Regions from separate parts of the Arthrobacter pasteuri genome, predicted to be linked through region 1. Evidence: riboswitches for the same ligand, from Rfam matches in the RefSeq annotation. Region 1 holds a riboswitch; each other region holds the start of a gene.
What was found. A riboswitch is a leader RNA that binds a small molecule or an ion and turns the genes downstream of it on or off. The one in region 1 is predicted to bind cyclic di-AMP.

Region 1 (3,754 bases):
CAACCTGCTCGCCCGCAACCTCGATATCGCCGTCGACGATCCCGATGCCGCCGTCGAGGCCGCCTTCCGCGGGACCGAGCGCACCATCGACGTCGTGCACGTGACGGTGGACCGCGCGCAGGACGCGCACGTGTTCCTGGTCATGGCGGGCATCGGGTACGACGCCGCCATCATGTCGGACACGCGCGACGACCTGAAGGACAAGGTCGGCTGGCTGGCCTACGTCGACGCCGGGATCCGCAACCTCCCGGGCAGGCCGGCGCGCACCACCATCTCGGTGGACGGCGGCAGGTCCTTCGAGCGCCGCCTGCGCAGCGTGATGGGCGGCAACTGCGGCAAGATCATGGGCGGCCTCGAGATCTTCCCGGGTGCGAAGATCGACGACGGCCTGATGGACCTCATGACCCTGGCGCCCCGGGGGAAGCTCGGCTGGCTGGCCGTCGCCGGGAAGCTCTTCACCCGCGGCAAGGGCAAGGACCCGTCACTGGAGTACTTCCAGTGCCGCACCGCCGAGGTCACCCTGCACGAACCGCTGGAGGTGCAGCTCGACGGCGATCCTCTCGGCAAGGCCACGCACATGGCCTTCGAGGTGAAGCCGAATTCGCTGCGCCTGCGGATGCCGCTGGGGTACAAGGACCCCGCCGTCGTCAGCGAGCCGCTGCCCTAGCAGTCCACCTGGCGGTTCACCGGCGGGCCAGGACCGGCCGGGCTACAGCCAGGGCTTCGGGTCGACCTTCTTGTCGTCGATCATCACCTCGAAGTGGAGGTGGCAGCCGGTGGAGTTCCCCGTGCTGCCGACGGCCCCGAGGACGTCCCCGCGCTTCACCTTGGTGCCGGCCGGCACGTCGATGGCGCTCAGGTGGTTGTACGTGGTGTCCAGCCCTCCGCCGTGGTCGACCACGATGCGCTGGCCCCCGCCGTAGGCATGCCAGCCGGAGTCGACGACGGTGCCGGCATCCGCGGCCTTGACCGGCGTCCCGCAGGCGCCGGCATAGTCCAGGCCCTCGTGGAGCTCATCGGCAGCCCCACTCAGCGGGTTGACGCGGTAGCCGAAGGCGGAGGCCTCGACCGGGTTGTCCACCGGGGACTCGAAGGCCTTGCGGTCCCTGAGTGCAGGAGTGAGTGACGCGGAGAGGGCCCGGGCACTCGCGATACCCGGCGCGACGCCCTCCACGACCCTGCCGGCTCCCTCGAGGGTGAAGGTCACGGGCGCCTCGGCGGCAGCCGTGACGGCCTGGGCGCCTGCTGCAGGGGCGGCCGTCGTCGCCGAGGGCGCGACGGCACCGAGCAGCAGTCCCGCCGAGGCGAGGACGATGCCGGCCGTGGCGGCGTTTCCGCGCAGTCGTGCGAGCGGCGTCGTACCGTCGGCCCTTTCGTGCCGGAGGTCGCGGCGCGTCGGCTGCGAGGCCCTCTGCGGGGCGTGATCGTCGGACGCGCGACGGTGTTCGGGCATGGCGGTATGGATCAAGTGCTTACCTCTCTGGAACGCCGGCGAAGTTAGCTGTCGGATTCGAGCAAGAGTTGACTCGGCCCCTCTGCGCGACCCTCTACCGCGGGAATGCCGCGGGAATGGCCGAAGTAGCATGGAAGGGCTTCACCCCGAGGCGGCTCAGGCCGCCGGAACGTGGGTCCTCCACCCCTGTCACAGTGTGTTCAGGCGGTCCGCTGACAGGGTTAGGCGTACGGACCTGGATGTGTAATCCAGCTTTGACTACTTAAAACAGTAGGTCAGAGCACGCGAAGTTACAATTTCGTTATCGCTTCTGGGGATAAATGTGATAGAGGTCGCCCGGCACCTAAGGGGTGCGGGAAGCGGTTCGGAACGGCTGCGTCAGGCCAGTTCCGCGCGCCCCTTGCGCCAGTAGCCCATGAAGGCGACCTGCTTCCGGTCCACGCCCACGTCCCGCACCAGGTAGCGCCGGAGCCCGCGCACGACGGCAGCCTCCCCGGCGATCCATGCGTAGAAGGGCTGGGTGCCGGAAAGTCGTCCGGGGTTGACCGTCGACTGCACGACGGCCGCATCGAGCAGCTGCGGGGTCTCCCAGAGGATGGTCCTGTCGATGTCCACGTCCTCGGGTTCGTCTCCGCCCCCGACATCGGCCGGAGCCGAGAGCGACACCCAGCCCGGCACGCGCACCGCGTCCCGGACGGCTGCCTCCAGCAGCTCGCCGTGCGGCTTCCCTGCCCGCGTCAGCCAGGTGATGGTCACCGCCGACCGTGTCTCGATCGGCTGGATGTCCTCCACGTCCGGCACCTCCAGGAACGCGGAGCCGCTGATGTCCTTGGGAAGTGCCTCCAGGATGGCGCTGATGGCCGGCACGGCGGTCTCATCACCGGCGAGCAGGACGTGCTGGGCGAGGCCGGGGCTCCATTCGATCCCGCCGTAGGCGCCCGCGGTCCTGCACTGCGCCGCCGATGCGTTGGGACCGATCATGCAGACCCGGTCGCCGGGCCGGGCCGCCGCTGCCCATTCCGCCGCCGGGCCGCCGCGGCCGTCGTCGTCGAGGTGCAGGACGAAGTCGACGTCGATCTCCGTCCGCGGGCCCCGGCGGCGCGCGGTGCGCACGGTGTAGGTGCGCATGAACCCGCGCTCCTCCGCCTCCATGCCGAGCCACAGCTGGTACCAGTTCCCGCGCTCCATCAGACCTGGAAGGTCGGGGCACTCCCGGCCGGCCGACGGGATGACGATCTTGATCCGGAGGTCGAGGCTGTCCCCGGCCACCCCGAACGCCTCGAGGCACGCACCGCCGAAGGTGATACGTCGGAAGGTGGGACTGAGGTCCTGCACGGCCGTGACCACGACGTCAAACGCCAGCACCATCGGTTCGGTGTCGGCGGCGGTCCGCCGGGCGCTGCGCTGGGTCACTTCGGTCATGATGCTGCCTCCACGTGGGCGGGAACGGTGTCCTGGGGATTGGGTCGGTAGCCCCGGGCCTGCTCGCCGGCGGGGGACGTCCGGGCGCGGACGGGGGACGGGCCGTGGTACCTGCCAATGGGAACCACCATGGGTGTGCCGGACACGGGATCCTCGACGACCCGGCACTCCAGGTCGAACACGCCTGACACCGTCTCCTGGGTGACGACGGCGGCCGGCGGCCCCTCGGCCACGATCCGGCCGTCCCGCATGGCGATCAGGTGGTCGGCGTAGCGCGCGGCCAGGTTGAGATCGTGCAGCACCATGACGACGGTGGTGCCAGAGCGCCGGTTGAGGTCGGTGATGAGGTCGAGGACCTCAATCTGGTGCGTGACGTCGAGGAAGGTGGTGGGCTCGTCGAGCAGCAGGATCCCCGTCTGCTGCGCGAGGGCCATGGCGATCCACACGCGCTGGCGCTGCCCGCCGCTCAGCTCGTCCACGGTGCGGTCGGCGAGGGCGAGCGTGTCGGTGGCCTGGAGGGCGCTCGCCACGGCGTCGTCGTCCTCGGGGGTCCACTGGCGGAACCAGCCCTGGTGGGGGTACCGGCCCCGACCGACGAGGTCCGCGACGCTGATGCCGTCCGGAGCGACCGGCGTCTGCGGGAGAAGTCCGAGGACGCGTGCGACGGCCTTCGTGGACTGCCCCTGGATGTCCGATCCGTTGAGCACCACGGTGCCCCCGGCTGGCTTGAGCAGCCGTGCGAGCCCGCGCAGCAGCGTCGACTTGCCGCACGCGTTCGCGCCGACGATGACCGTCACCCGGCCGGGCGGCAGGTCGACGGAGAGAGCGTCGACGACGGTGAGCTCGTCGTACGCGAGTGTGAGTTCCTCGGCGGACAGT
Region 2 (3,754 bases), on a different contig from region 1:
CGGTCCTCTCACCCAGCCCCACGGACACCGACTTCAAGCCCGGCTGCGCCGCGCGCCCCCTCCCGGGGGTCAGCACCCGGATCGTCGACGAGGAAGGCCGGCAGGTGCGTCCCGGGGTACAGGGCCTGATCGTCGTGGACCGCCACGGCCCGGCCATGGCGCGCACCGTCTGGGGCAACCCGCAGCGCTACCTCGACTCCTACTGGCGGAAATTCGCCGCGCAGGGCTGGTTCCTCGCCGGCGACGGCGCGCGGTACGACGACGACGGCGACACCTGGATCCTGGGGCGCGTGGACGACGTCATCAACGTCTCCGGCCACCGCCTCTCCACGATCGAGATCGAGTCGGCGCTCGTGGCGCACCCGCTCGTGACCGAAGCCGGAGCCTGTCCGGTCCCCGACCCGCTGACGGGCCACGCCATCGCGGCCTTCGTGGTGCTGGCGCCGGGCGCGGATCCGGACACGGACGTGTCGGCCACGCTGCGCGCGCATGTCGCGGAGGCCATCGGACCGATCGCGCGGCCCTCGGCCGTCGTCGTCGTGCCGGACGTGCCCAAGACGAGGTCGGGGAAGATCATGCGTCGCCTGCTGACGCAGCTGTACGAGGGCACCCCGCTCGGGGACACCACCTCGCTGCAGAACGAGGGCTGCATTCCCGGCATCCAGGACGTCCTGGCCGGCAGGCGCTGACCCGCGTCGAAGACCGGCCCGCGTTAAAAGAGGAAGCGGCAGGCGCCCCGTCCAAGCACCTGCCGCTTCCCGCGTATGGTCCGTTCCGGTACTAGCCCGCTACCCGAACGAAGGATGCCCCCGGGAGGTCCGAGAGGGGGTGCTGCATGGTGAGGTTCGAGCCGTTCATGCCGCTGCTGATGACCTGGCCACCGCCGACATAGATGGCCACGTGCCCGGCCGTGATGACGATGTCGCCGGGGGCCGGGGTCGCCACGGTGGAGCCGAACTGGAAGAACTGCGACGGGCCGAGGTCGCCCACGGAGATGCCGGCGGCACGCAGCGCCTTCTCGACCAGCACGGTGCAGTCCTGGATCGCGCCCGCTGAGAGCTGCGCCTGGGCCGACGCCACAAGGGTGCCGGCGACGCCGCTGGAGGAAGCGATCGGGGTGATGTCCGCCGAGGCGAGGTACACGCTCGATGCGGGGGCAGCGGCGACCGAGGCCGGCGCAACGGCTGCGGCCTGCTGGACCGGCGCTGCCGGGGCGATAGCGGGTGCCTGCTGGGTGACCGCTGCCGCAGCGTTGGCCACGGGAACGGACACGACGGGAACAGACACGGTCTGCGCCGGGGCCTGCGCTCCGCCTCCGGTCGGGATGGCGATGCTGTCGCCCGGGAAGATCACCGATGTGAGCAAGAGGCCGTTGGCTGCGAGGACCGCAGTCAGGTCCACCCCGTAGGCGGCCGAGATCGCGCCGAGGGTGTCGCCGCCGACGACGGTGTGGATGGCGCCCGATACGGCAGGTGAAGCGGCGGGTGCCGGAGCCGGTGCAGGGGTCGGTACGACCGACGCAGCGGCAGCAGCGGGAACCGAGGCCGTGCGCTGGTCGGAGTATTCACCGGCGTGGGCGGTGCCCACCGCGCCGAGCGCGAGGCCCGAGGTGACGGCGACGATGGCGATCGGACGGCCGACGGCGGTGGCGTGGGCCTTCGCTGCGCGGGACAGGCCCGTCAGCGCGATGTTGCCGTCGATGTCGGCACGGTGGCGCGCCGGGGAAGTCTTTCGTGACATGGATGTATACCTCTCCCATGCCTGCGGGGTGAGCTGTCGGGTTCGGATGGGAGTCACCCGGCCGTGGGCATCAACGGTTGGTGATGCGATACGACTTAACCCCGAGGACGCTGACAGGTGGTCCTGCGCGCCCGGTGGAACTGTGGTTCCCCCGTCCCCGCCTCGGTGATGTGCGTATCCCGTTCGGCGGCAGGGCTCGGCAATCCATCCGGGAGGGCCTCCTATGAACGGAGGCACGCGACGACGATACCCAGCGCTCCCCGCGTTTGTCACATTTGCATAACGGCCCGTACCCTATGCGCGGCATGACGGCCCGTGCCCTACGCGCGGAGGGACCGCCAGCGACGGAAGGCGAGGACCGTACCGCCCGCACTGAGAGCCAGCAGCACCCACTGCTGCACATAGAACCAGGCGGAGGCCGCCGACCCGGCACTGCCCGCGACCAGCAGGATGCTGCTCCCCAGGGTGACGGTCAGCACGACACCGACGCAGAAGAGCGTGTTCCAGAGCTTGCGTTCCTGCGTGCGTCCCGCGGACTTCCAGCTATCCATTCCTCCACCCTAGGCAGGAGAGCTCACACCCGGTGATGCATCCCTGCCACTGGGCGACATATTGTTTGGATCTGCGGCGCCCCGGTGTCACACTCGACGTGACCATCCCGAGCGGCTGAGAGATCTGGCTCACTGACGCCGCAGCAACCCTGGCCCCGCACCATCGCGGCGACATTAGGGTGCTACTGCCAGACCGATGGAGGAAACCATGAGCATCGCCGACCTTTCCACGCCCCTCAAGTTCGCCTACTGGGTCCCCAACGTCAGCGGTGGCCTGGTGGTCTCGACCATCGAGCAGCGCACCAGCTGGGACTTCGACTACAACAAGAAGCTCGCTCGCATCGCCGAGGACGCCGGCTTCGAGTACGCCCTCTCCCAGACCCGCTACGCCGCGTCCTACGGCGCGGACAAGCAGCACGAGGCGACGTCGTTCTCCCTCGCCCTGCTGGCGGCCACCGAGAAGCTGAAGGTGATCGCCGCCGTCCACCCGGGCATGTGGCACCCCGGTGTGCTCGCGAAGTACATCATCACCGCCGACCACATCTCGAACGGCCGCGCCGCCGTCAACATCGTCTCCGGCTGGCTGAAGGACGAGTTCACCAACTTCGGCCTCGAATGGCTCGAGCACGACGAGCGCTACGTCCGCACCGAGGAGTTCATCCGTGTGCTGCGCGGGCTCTGGACGGAGGAGGGCTACAGCCAGGCGGGCAAGTACTACAACATCAACGACTTCACCCTGAGTCCGGCTCCCGTGGACGTTCCGGGGCGCCCCCACCCCGAGGTCTTCTTCGGCGGGAACTCGACGGCGGCCCAGGCCACCGCGGGCCGCGTGGCCGACTGGTACTTCTCCAACGGCAAGGACCTCGAGGGATTCAAGGACAACATCGCCGGCGTCCAGGCGTCCGCCGAGCAGGCCGGGCGGCGTCCGCGGTACGGCCTCAACGGGTTCGTCATCGCACGCGACTCCGAGAAGGAGGCGCGCGACACCCTGCGCGAGATCGTCGAGAAGGCGCACCGCCCCGCGGTGGAGGGCTTCCGCGACGCCGTGCAGGAAGCCGGCCCCTCGACGAAGGACGGCAAGGGCATGTGGGCCGACTCCACCTTCGAGGACCTCGTGCAGTACAACGACGGCTTCAAGACTCAACTCATCGGAACGCCCGAGCAGATCGCCGAGCGCATCGTGGAGTACAAGAAAATCGGCGTGAACCTCTTCCTCACCTGCTACCTGCACTTCCAGGAGGAAGTGGCCGCCTTCGGCACCGACATCCTGCCGATCGTGCGGGAACTCGAGGCGGATGCGGCCCGCAGCGCGGGAGTGGACTTCGACCCCGACGGTACGCTCGCCGTCCCCAGCAAGGCAGGTGTCTGATGGCAGAACGTTCCTTCGGTTTCCGCACGCGGGCGCTCCACGCCGGCGGCACCCCGGACGCCACCCACGGCGCCCGGGCCGTCCCGATCTACCA
Region 3 (3,754 bases), on a different contig from region 1:
GGACGGGACCTCCTAGAGGAAGTTTCCGACCACGTGGTCGATGCAGGCGATGAGCGCCGAGACGTCCTCGGGATCGATGGCCACGAAGGTGGCGATGCGCAGCTGGTTGCGGCCGAGCTTGCGGTAGGGCTCGACGTCGACGATGCCGTTCGCGCGCAGGATGGCGGCGATGCGTGCCGCGTCCACGGTGTCGTCGAAGTCCACCGTCACGATCACGTTGGAGCGGTCCTCGGTGCGGGCCACGTAGGGGCTCGCCACCGGTGAGGCCTCCGCCCACGAGTAGATGCGCCCGGCGGAGTCCGCGGTGCGGGCTGCAGCGAAGGGCAGGCCGCCCTGGGCGTTCAGCCATTCGACCTGCGCGTCCAGCGTGACCAGCGTGGACAGCGACGGGGTGTTGTAGGTCTGGTTCAGGCGGGAGTTGTCGATCGCCGTCTGGAGGTTCAGAAAGTCCGGGATCCACCGGTCGCCGGCGTTGATCCGCGCGGCACGCTCCAGCGCGGCGGGGGAGAAGAGCCCGAGCCACAGGCCGCCGTCGGAAGCGAAGTTCTTCTGCGGGGCGAAGTAGTAGACGTCGGCCTGCGAGACGTCGACGTCGAGGCCGCCGGCCGCGGATGTGGCGTCGACGAGGACCAGGGCGCCGTCGTCCGCCCCCTCCACCCTCCGTACGGGAGCCGCGACCCCTGTCGAGGTCTCGTTCTGCGGCCACGCGTAGGCGTCGACGCCGTCCTCCGCGACGGGGTCGGGGCGGGTGCCGGGCTCGGCGGTGATGATGCTCGATGCGTCGAGGAACGGCGCCTTGTCAGTCGCGGAGGCGAACTTCGAACCGAACTCGCCGAAGGAGAGGTGCTGCGCCTTCCGTTCGACGAGGCCGAACGCCGCCACGTCCCAGAACGCGGTCGACCCGCCGACGCCGAGGACCACCTCGTACCCCTCGGGGGCGCCGAAGAAGGTGCTGAGCCCCTCACGCACCCGCCCCACCAGGTTGCGGACGGGAGCCTGGCGGTGGGAGGTCCCCAGCAGCGACGGCCCGGCGGCCACCAGTGCGTCGATCTGCCCGCTTCGCACCTTCGACGGACCTGCGCCGAAACGCCCGTCCGCGGGCAGCAGGTGTTCGGGGATGCGGGGCAGGTCGCTCATGGTCGCTCCAGCTGTGTCGGTGGCGGGTATCGCCCTCATTCTGCCCCAGCGGCGGTCGGCCCTCCATTTGTGAACGCCGGAGCGGGACACCCCTGCGCCGGCCGGCGGCGGCTCCTGGCTGATTGCCGGGCGCGTCGCGCCATGGGTTAACCTTGGGAGGCGTGGGGCGGAGCTGGCTGTGCCGGCCGTGGCACCCCCACCGGCGTGAGGCATTCCAGCCGCGCGACCTCACCGCACCAAGGAGCTGAACCGCATGACGGACCTCATCGACACCACCGAGATGTACCTGCGGACCATCCTTGAGCTCGAGGAAGAGAACATCGTTGCCCTCCGCGCCCGCATCGCCGAGCGGCTTCGCCACTCGGGTCCGACCGTCTCCCAGACCATCGGCCGCATGGAACGCGACGGACTCGTGGTCGTCTCCGGCGACCGGCACCTCGAACTGACCGAACTGGGGCGCCGCAGGGCCACCGGGGTCATGAGGAAGCACCGCCTCGCGGAGCGGCTCCTGAGCGACGTCATCGGACTCGACTGGGCCTACGTCCACGACGAGGCCTGCCGCTGGGAGCACGTCATGAGCGAGCGCGTGGAGCGCCGGCTCTACGAACTCCTCGGAAAGCCCTCCGAATCTCCCTACGGCAACCCGATCCCGGGGCTCGAGGCCATCGGCGGCGTCCAGTCCGAGCTGTTCACCGACGGCGTCGTCACGCTGCTCTCCGCGATGGGCACGTACTCGCCCGAGAAGCAGGTCACGCTCGTGCGGCTGGCCGAGCCGATCCAGGTGGATCCGGAACTCCTCACGCAGCTCGACGAGGGCGGACTGCGCCCGGGCGCGCAGCTGAACCTCGAGTCCGTCGGAGGGTACGTCTCCGTGCGCGTGCCCGGCGTCGAGGGAGCGCTGGAACTACCTCCCGAGGTGGCGTCCCACGTGTTCGTATCCATCGCGGCGTAACCGCCGTCACCAATAACACACCATTCTGTGACCAGAATGTGACATAACCGGCATTCGTGTTGTACGGTTCATTTCGTGCCAAATTCGCTCTAGATCCGGCACCCTCCTGCAAATCGCCTAGCTCTGCCATTGCTCGAGGTCCGTCCGCACCATCGCATGGCAGAGGCGGGGGAACCAAGTTTCGGGTTTCTTTCGAGAAATCCTTGGGGTGAAGTCGCTGTTACCGCAGCGGCCGGGTGACTCCCATCCGAATCCGACAGCTCACCTCGCAGGCGTTGGGAGAGGTAATCCAACGTGTCCACCAGCTCTTTGCTGGGCCGCCACCGCGCGCCCCAGAACGCCAACCCGCTGACCGCTCTTTCCGCCGCAGTAGCGTCGAACGCAGGATCGGTCGGCCGCCAGGCCGCCGTCATCGCCGCGGCTTCCGGCCTCGTGCTGACCAGCGGAGTTGCAGCCAACGCCGCCGATCTCCAGCCGCAGCGCGACGTCGCATCCTCCAGCATCACCCTTCCCTCGGCCCGCCAGGCCGTCGTCGCGTCGTCCAAGACCGTCGTGTCCTTCAACAGGACCGCGGTGAAGGTCCACGCCAAGCCGGTCGTCGCCAAGAAGGCCCCGGTCGTCGAAGCCCCCGTCGCTCCGGCTCCCGTCGTCGAGGCTCCTGCTGCTGAGGCTCCCGCCGCTCCCGCTCCCGTCGTGAAGGCTCCCGCAGCTCCGGCTCCCGCCGTCCAGGCTGCCGCTGCCGTCCAGGCCGTCGCTGCTCCCGCGCCGGCTCCCGCAGCTGCCCCTGCACCTGCCCCCGCCCCTGCACCTGCTCCCGCACCCGCACCTGCTCCCGCACCCGCACCTGCTCCCGCCCCTGCGGTCTCCTCTGGTGTCGCCGCGACGATCGCCGCCGCTGCCAAGGGCCAGCTCGGCGTCATGCAGGACTGCACGCGCCTGGCCAGCAACTCCCTCGCCGCTGCCGGCATCAACTTCCACGGCTGGCCGGCAGGCTACCTCTCCCTGGGCCGCACCGTGAGCGCCGGCGAGGCCATCCCGGGCGACCTCATCTACTACGCCGACGGCGGCATGGGCGCAGCCCACATCGCTGTCTACATCGGTGGCGGCCAGGCCGTCCACGGTGGATTCAACGGCAACACCACGGTGATCGCACCGGCCGAGCTCGGCTCGGGTGGCGTGTACATCCGCGTCGGCGGCTGATCACCGCACGCACCAGGATCAGGGAACCGGCACGCTGTGCCGGTTTCCTGCGTTTAAGCGGTCGCAGGAGGAGCCCGGGTGCGGTACGTCAAGCCCGCCCGGCCGGGGTTCGCCGCAGGCGGGTCTCCGGCTTACCCTTGCAGTGTCAATCCGAAGCTCTTCTCCCGTACCCGGGATGGCAACCGGTTGCGGGGAACAGGTCAGCAATGAGGCCAACGCATGCGCACTCTTGTTCTGAATGCTGGGTATGAACCACTTGCGGTCATCACATTCCGCCGGGCGCTGGTGCTTGTGCTCACGGGGAAGGCGAGCGTCGTCGCCGAGGACGGCGAACCGGTCGTCGGCCCCACCGAGATCCTCGGGAGACCCTCGGTGATCCTCCTCAACCGCTACGTGAAGATCCCGTACCGCCACGACCTGACAGCCACGCGGCGGGGGGTGCTGCGTCGCGACAACCACCTGTGC
Region 4 (3,754 bases), 1.1 Mb from region 1:
ACGTCGGTCATATGTTCTACAGGAGTCACCATTAAAAGCGATCTCAGTTCGCCTTTGACTTTCAGTGTCAAGGATCTCGGACGCAGTCCGGGAAGCATGCGGACAGTTGAAGAACATGTACCGGCACCGAAGGACTTCGGCGTCGCACTGATCGGTGTGCAGGAAGGTTCCGAGATGGAACTGGACCTGCGGTTCGAATCGGTGCACGAGGGAATCCTGGTGTCGGGAACGGCAAACGTCGAGGTAACCGGCGAGTGCGGCCGTTGCCTGGAGCCACTGCGGTTCGACCGCGATGTGGACATCCAGGAACTCTTCTTCTACAGCGACTCCCAGTCGCTGTCGGTGGAAGAGGACGAAGAACAGTACAGGGTGGAGAACGATTCGGTCGATCTGGAACCCGTGCTGAGGGATGCAGTGGTTACGTCGCTGCCATTCCAGCCGGTGTGCCGGGAGGATTGCAAGGGTCTGTGCTCCGAATGCGGAGCCCGGCTCAACGATGATCCGGACCACCACCATGAAGTTTTGGATCCTCGCTGGTCAGCCCTTGCAGGGCTGGCGGGCACCGCCGCTGAGAATGACGCGGCAACCAAGTCAGAGTCAGACGAGAGAGAAGAGAGTTAGCCGTGGCTGTCCCGAAGCGGAAGATGTCCCGCGCGAATACCCGCGCACGCCGGTCCCAGTGGAAGGCAACCGCCCCCAAGCTGGTCAAGACCATCGAGAACGGCCGCGTCACCTACAGCCTCGCCCACCAGGCCAAGGTTGTCACCGACTCAGCCGGTACCCCGCTGTTCCTCGAGTACAAGGGCCGCAAGGTAGCCGACGTCTGACAACGGACCATGGCCTGCCGCACGCCCGGTGCTGCGGCAGGCATCCGTCCGATGCTGGATCAGCTGATGCGGTTGTGAAGAATACAGCAGAACTCACGAGGCGTCTCGGTGTCGATATCGACACCGAGACGCTTCGTCTTGCCCTGACGCACCGGTCCTACGCCTACGAACAGGGCGGGATCCCCACGAACGAGCGCCTGGAGTTCCTCGGCGACTCCGTGCTCGGCCTGTCGGTGACGGACGCGCTGTACCGGGACAATCCCGGTCTGTCCGAGGGTGAACTGGCGAAGCGGCGCTCCGCCGTCGTCAGCACCAAGGCGCTGGCGGGGGTTGCCCGTTCCCTCGATCTCGGCAACTACGTGCTGCTCGGCCAGGGTGAGAAGCTCACCAACGGCCGAGACAAGGCCTCCATCCTCGCGGACACGATGGAAGCCGTCATCGGGGCGGCGTACCTGAGCCACGGGATCGAGACCGCACGCGCAATGGTCATGCGGCTCATCGGACCGCTCCTGCGGGACTCCGCGGTCCTCGGAGAGGGCACCGACTGGAAGACCCGTATCCAGGAGACCGCCGCCGCCCGTCGCCTGGGGCTGATCGACTACCAGGTCGAAGGGACCGGCCCCGACCACGCCCGTACCTTCACGGCGCGCCTGGTGATCGGCGGCGTCGACTACGGATCCGGCTGCGGGCACTCCAAGAAGGAAGCGGAGCAGGCTGCGGCGGCCGAGTCCTGGCGACTCCTTGCGGACGCATCCGGGGTTCCTGCGGACGTCAGGCCCGACGCGGTCGGCGGGTCCGCCGCGGACAGGGCCTGAGTGCCTGAACTCCCCGAGGTCGAGGTGGTACGCCGGGGCCTGGCGCGCTGGGTGACCGGGCGGACCGTCGAGGACGTCGACGTCCTCGACGCGCGATCGCTTCGACGGCATGTCCACGGGGTCGAGGATTTCCGCGGCAACGTCACGGGCGCCCGCGTGACGGACGTCGTCCGCCGCGGGAAGTTCCTCTGGATGATCCTCGAGGATCCGGACGGCCCCTCCAGCGCTCCCTCCAGTGCTCCTTCCACCGCCCTCATGGCCCACCTCGGGATGAGTGGGCAGCTGCTCATCGAGGAGCCCGACGCGCCGCTGGAGAAGCACCTGAAGGTGCGGCTGAGACTGTCCGCCGCAACCGATGCGGACGGCACTCCGCTTCCGGCAGACCTGCGCTTCGTGGACCAACGGATCTTCGGCGGTATGTTCGTGACGGACCTCGAGCGGACGACCGATGGCCGGCCGGGCGGGCTCGGGGGCGGAAGCCTCCCGTTCATACCCCGGCAGGCCGCGCACATCGCCCGCGATCCCCTCGACCCCGCGTTCTCCACGGAGTCCTTTCACCGCCGGCTCCGGGAGCGGAGGACAAGCCTCAAGCGCGCACTCCTCGACCAGGGCCTCATCTCGGGCATCGGGAACATCTACGCCGACGAGGCCCTGTGGGCGGCGAGGATGCACTACGCGCGTCCCACCGACACCCTCCGCCGGCCGGACACCCTCCGCGTCGTCGAGGCGGTCACGACCGTGATGCGGCGGGCCCTAGAGGCCGGCGGCACCAGTTTCGACTCGCTGTACGTCAACGTCAACGGAGCGTCCGGCTACTTCGCGCGCGATCTGGAAGCCTACGGGCGTGCCGGGCAGCCCTGCCGCCGGTGCCTGTCGGAGGGCCGGACGACCCTCCTGCGACGGGAGGCCTTCATGAACCGGTCGTCCTTCCTCTGCCCCGTCTGCCAGCCAAGACCGCGCAACGCGCGATCCTAGCCGAGGCCCCGGAACCCCGTCGTCGTGCGGGGTTCGTGACCCAAACGTGACAAGACGCGTCCGACCGCGTACGGTTAAGCCCGCGCCCGGTCCACCACGGACGGGCGCCCATCCTCGCACTGCCTAACCCTGTCGATGAGGATGGACCGTTCGCTCAACACGTTCGACAGGGGCGGGGGAACCAATAGCGGACTCACCTGAGAGTCCTTGGGGTTAAGACGCGCGTAGACCAGCACCGGGGGCGGTGGTCTACGGGAAACGCGTCCGGATGTCCCATCCGAACCCGACAGCTAACTTCGTAGGCATTGGGAAAGGCAACAGCATGTCCAAGAAGAACACTTCCGCGCGCCACCGGGCAGTCCCCACGCGCACCAACCCCCTCGTCACCGCATCCCGCGCGGTCAGCGCCTCTGCTTCGGTGGCCGGCAAGCCCGCCGCCGTCGTCGTTGCCGCATCCGGCATCATGCTCGGTGCAGCGCTTCCGGCAAGCGCCGCCGGCGAGATCAGCGTCCAGTCCACCAGCACCCAGCCGGCAGCGGCGACCACCGCTGCGGCAGGTACCTACACCGTCCAGGCCGGGGACACCCTCGGCAGCATCGCAGCAGCCCACGGCGTGAGCCTCCAGGCCGTCTTCACGGCCAACGGCCTCGGGTACAGCTCGGTCATCTACCCCGGCCAGTCGATCTCCCTCGGCGGTTCCGCTGCACCCCAGCAGTACTCCGTCCAGTCCGCAGCCATCCTCGCGGCCCCCGCAGCCGCACCGGTCGCTGCTCCCGTAGCCGCTCCGGTCGCTGCTCCCGTAGCCGCTCCGGTCGCTGCTCCCGCAGCTGCTCCGGCAGGCAACTCGACGGGCCTCAGCACGCAGGCCGCAGCCTTCACGCCGGTAGCGACCAGCGGCATCACCGCGACCGCGATGCAGGGCCTCGGCTCGGCATACGTCTACGGCGGCACCTCCTTCGGCGCCTGGGACTGCTCCGGCTTCGTGCAGTGGGTCTACGCACAGAACGGCGTCAGCCTGCCGCGCACCACCTGGTCGCAGTTCGCGGCCCTGACGCCCACCAGCAACCCCCAGCCGGGCGACCTGGTGAGCCAGAACGGCGGCAGCCACGTCGGTATCTACCTCGGCAACGGCGAGAT

Region 2: linked by a shared signal. The riboswitch ahead of ACX80H_RS13880 (LysM peptidoglycan-binding domain-containing protein) and the one ahead of ACX80H_RS07785 (M23 family metallopeptidase) in region 1 are both predicted to bind cyclic di-AMP.
Region 3: linked by a shared signal. The riboswitch ahead of ACX80H_RS13025 (NlpC/P60 family protein) and the one ahead of ACX80H_RS07785 (M23 family metallopeptidase) in region 1 are both predicted to bind cyclic di-AMP.
Region 4: linked by a shared signal. The riboswitch ahead of ACX80H_RS02795 (NlpC/P60 family protein) and the one ahead of ACX80H_RS07785 (M23 family metallopeptidase) in region 1 are both predicted to bind cyclic di-AMP.

The regions. Positions count from the first base shown of each region.
Region 1 is NZ_JBTNDO010000001.1:1,656,685-1,660,438, forward strand. It holds gene ACX80H_RS07780 (diacylglycerol/lipid kinase family protein) at 1-667, shown strand, start outside; gene ACX80H_RS07785 (M23 family metallopeptidase) at 710-1,468, opposite strand; cyclic di-AMP (ydaO/yuaA leader) riboswitch at 1,472-1,670, opposite strand; gene ACX80H_RS07790 (siderophore-interacting protein) at 1,832-2,875, opposite strand; gene ACX80H_RS07795 (ABC transporter ATP-binding protein) at 2,872-3,754, opposite strand, start outside.
Region 2 is NZ_JBTNDO010000003.1:145,580-149,333, forward strand. It holds gene acs (acetate--CoA ligase) at 1-689, shown strand, start outside; gene ACX80H_RS13880 (LysM peptidoglycan-binding domain-containing protein) at 781-1,740, opposite strand; cyclic di-AMP (ydaO/yuaA leader) riboswitch at 1,744-1,925, opposite strand; gene ACX80H_RS13885 (hypothetical protein) at 2,061-2,291, opposite strand; SAM riboswitch class I at 2,391-2,494, shown strand; gene sfnG (dimethylsulfone monooxygenase SfnG) at 2,500-3,660, shown strand; gene ACX80H_RS13895 (O-acetylhomoserine aminocarboxypropyltransferase/cysteine synthase family protein) at 3,660-3,754, shown strand, end outside.
Region 3 is NZ_JBTNDO010000002.1:417,007-420,760, reverse strand. It holds gene ACX80H_RS13040 (MFS transporter) at 1-16, shown strand, start outside; gene serC (phosphoserine transaminase) at 13-1,137, opposite strand; gene ACX80H_RS13030 (iron-dependent transcriptional repressor DtxR) at 1,391-2,089, shown strand; cyclic di-AMP (ydaO/yuaA leader) riboswitch at 2,201-2,378, shown strand; gene ACX80H_RS13025 (NlpC/P60 family protein) at 2,384-3,289, shown strand; gene ACX80H_RS13020 (HNH endonuclease) at 3,509-3,754, shown strand, end outside.
Region 4 is NZ_JBTNDO010000001.1:583,237-586,990, reverse strand. It holds gene ACX80H_RS02815 (YceD family protein) at 55-621, shown strand; gene rpmF (50S ribosomal protein L32) at 624-827, shown strand; gene rnc (ribonuclease III) at 902-1,642, shown strand; gene mutM (bifunctional DNA-formamidopyrimidine glycosylase/DNA-(apurinic or apyrimidinic site) lyase) at 1,643-2,617, shown strand; cyclic di-AMP (ydaO/yuaA leader) riboswitch at 2,759-2,937, shown strand; gene ACX80H_RS02795 (NlpC/P60 family protein) at 2,940-3,754, shown strand, end outside.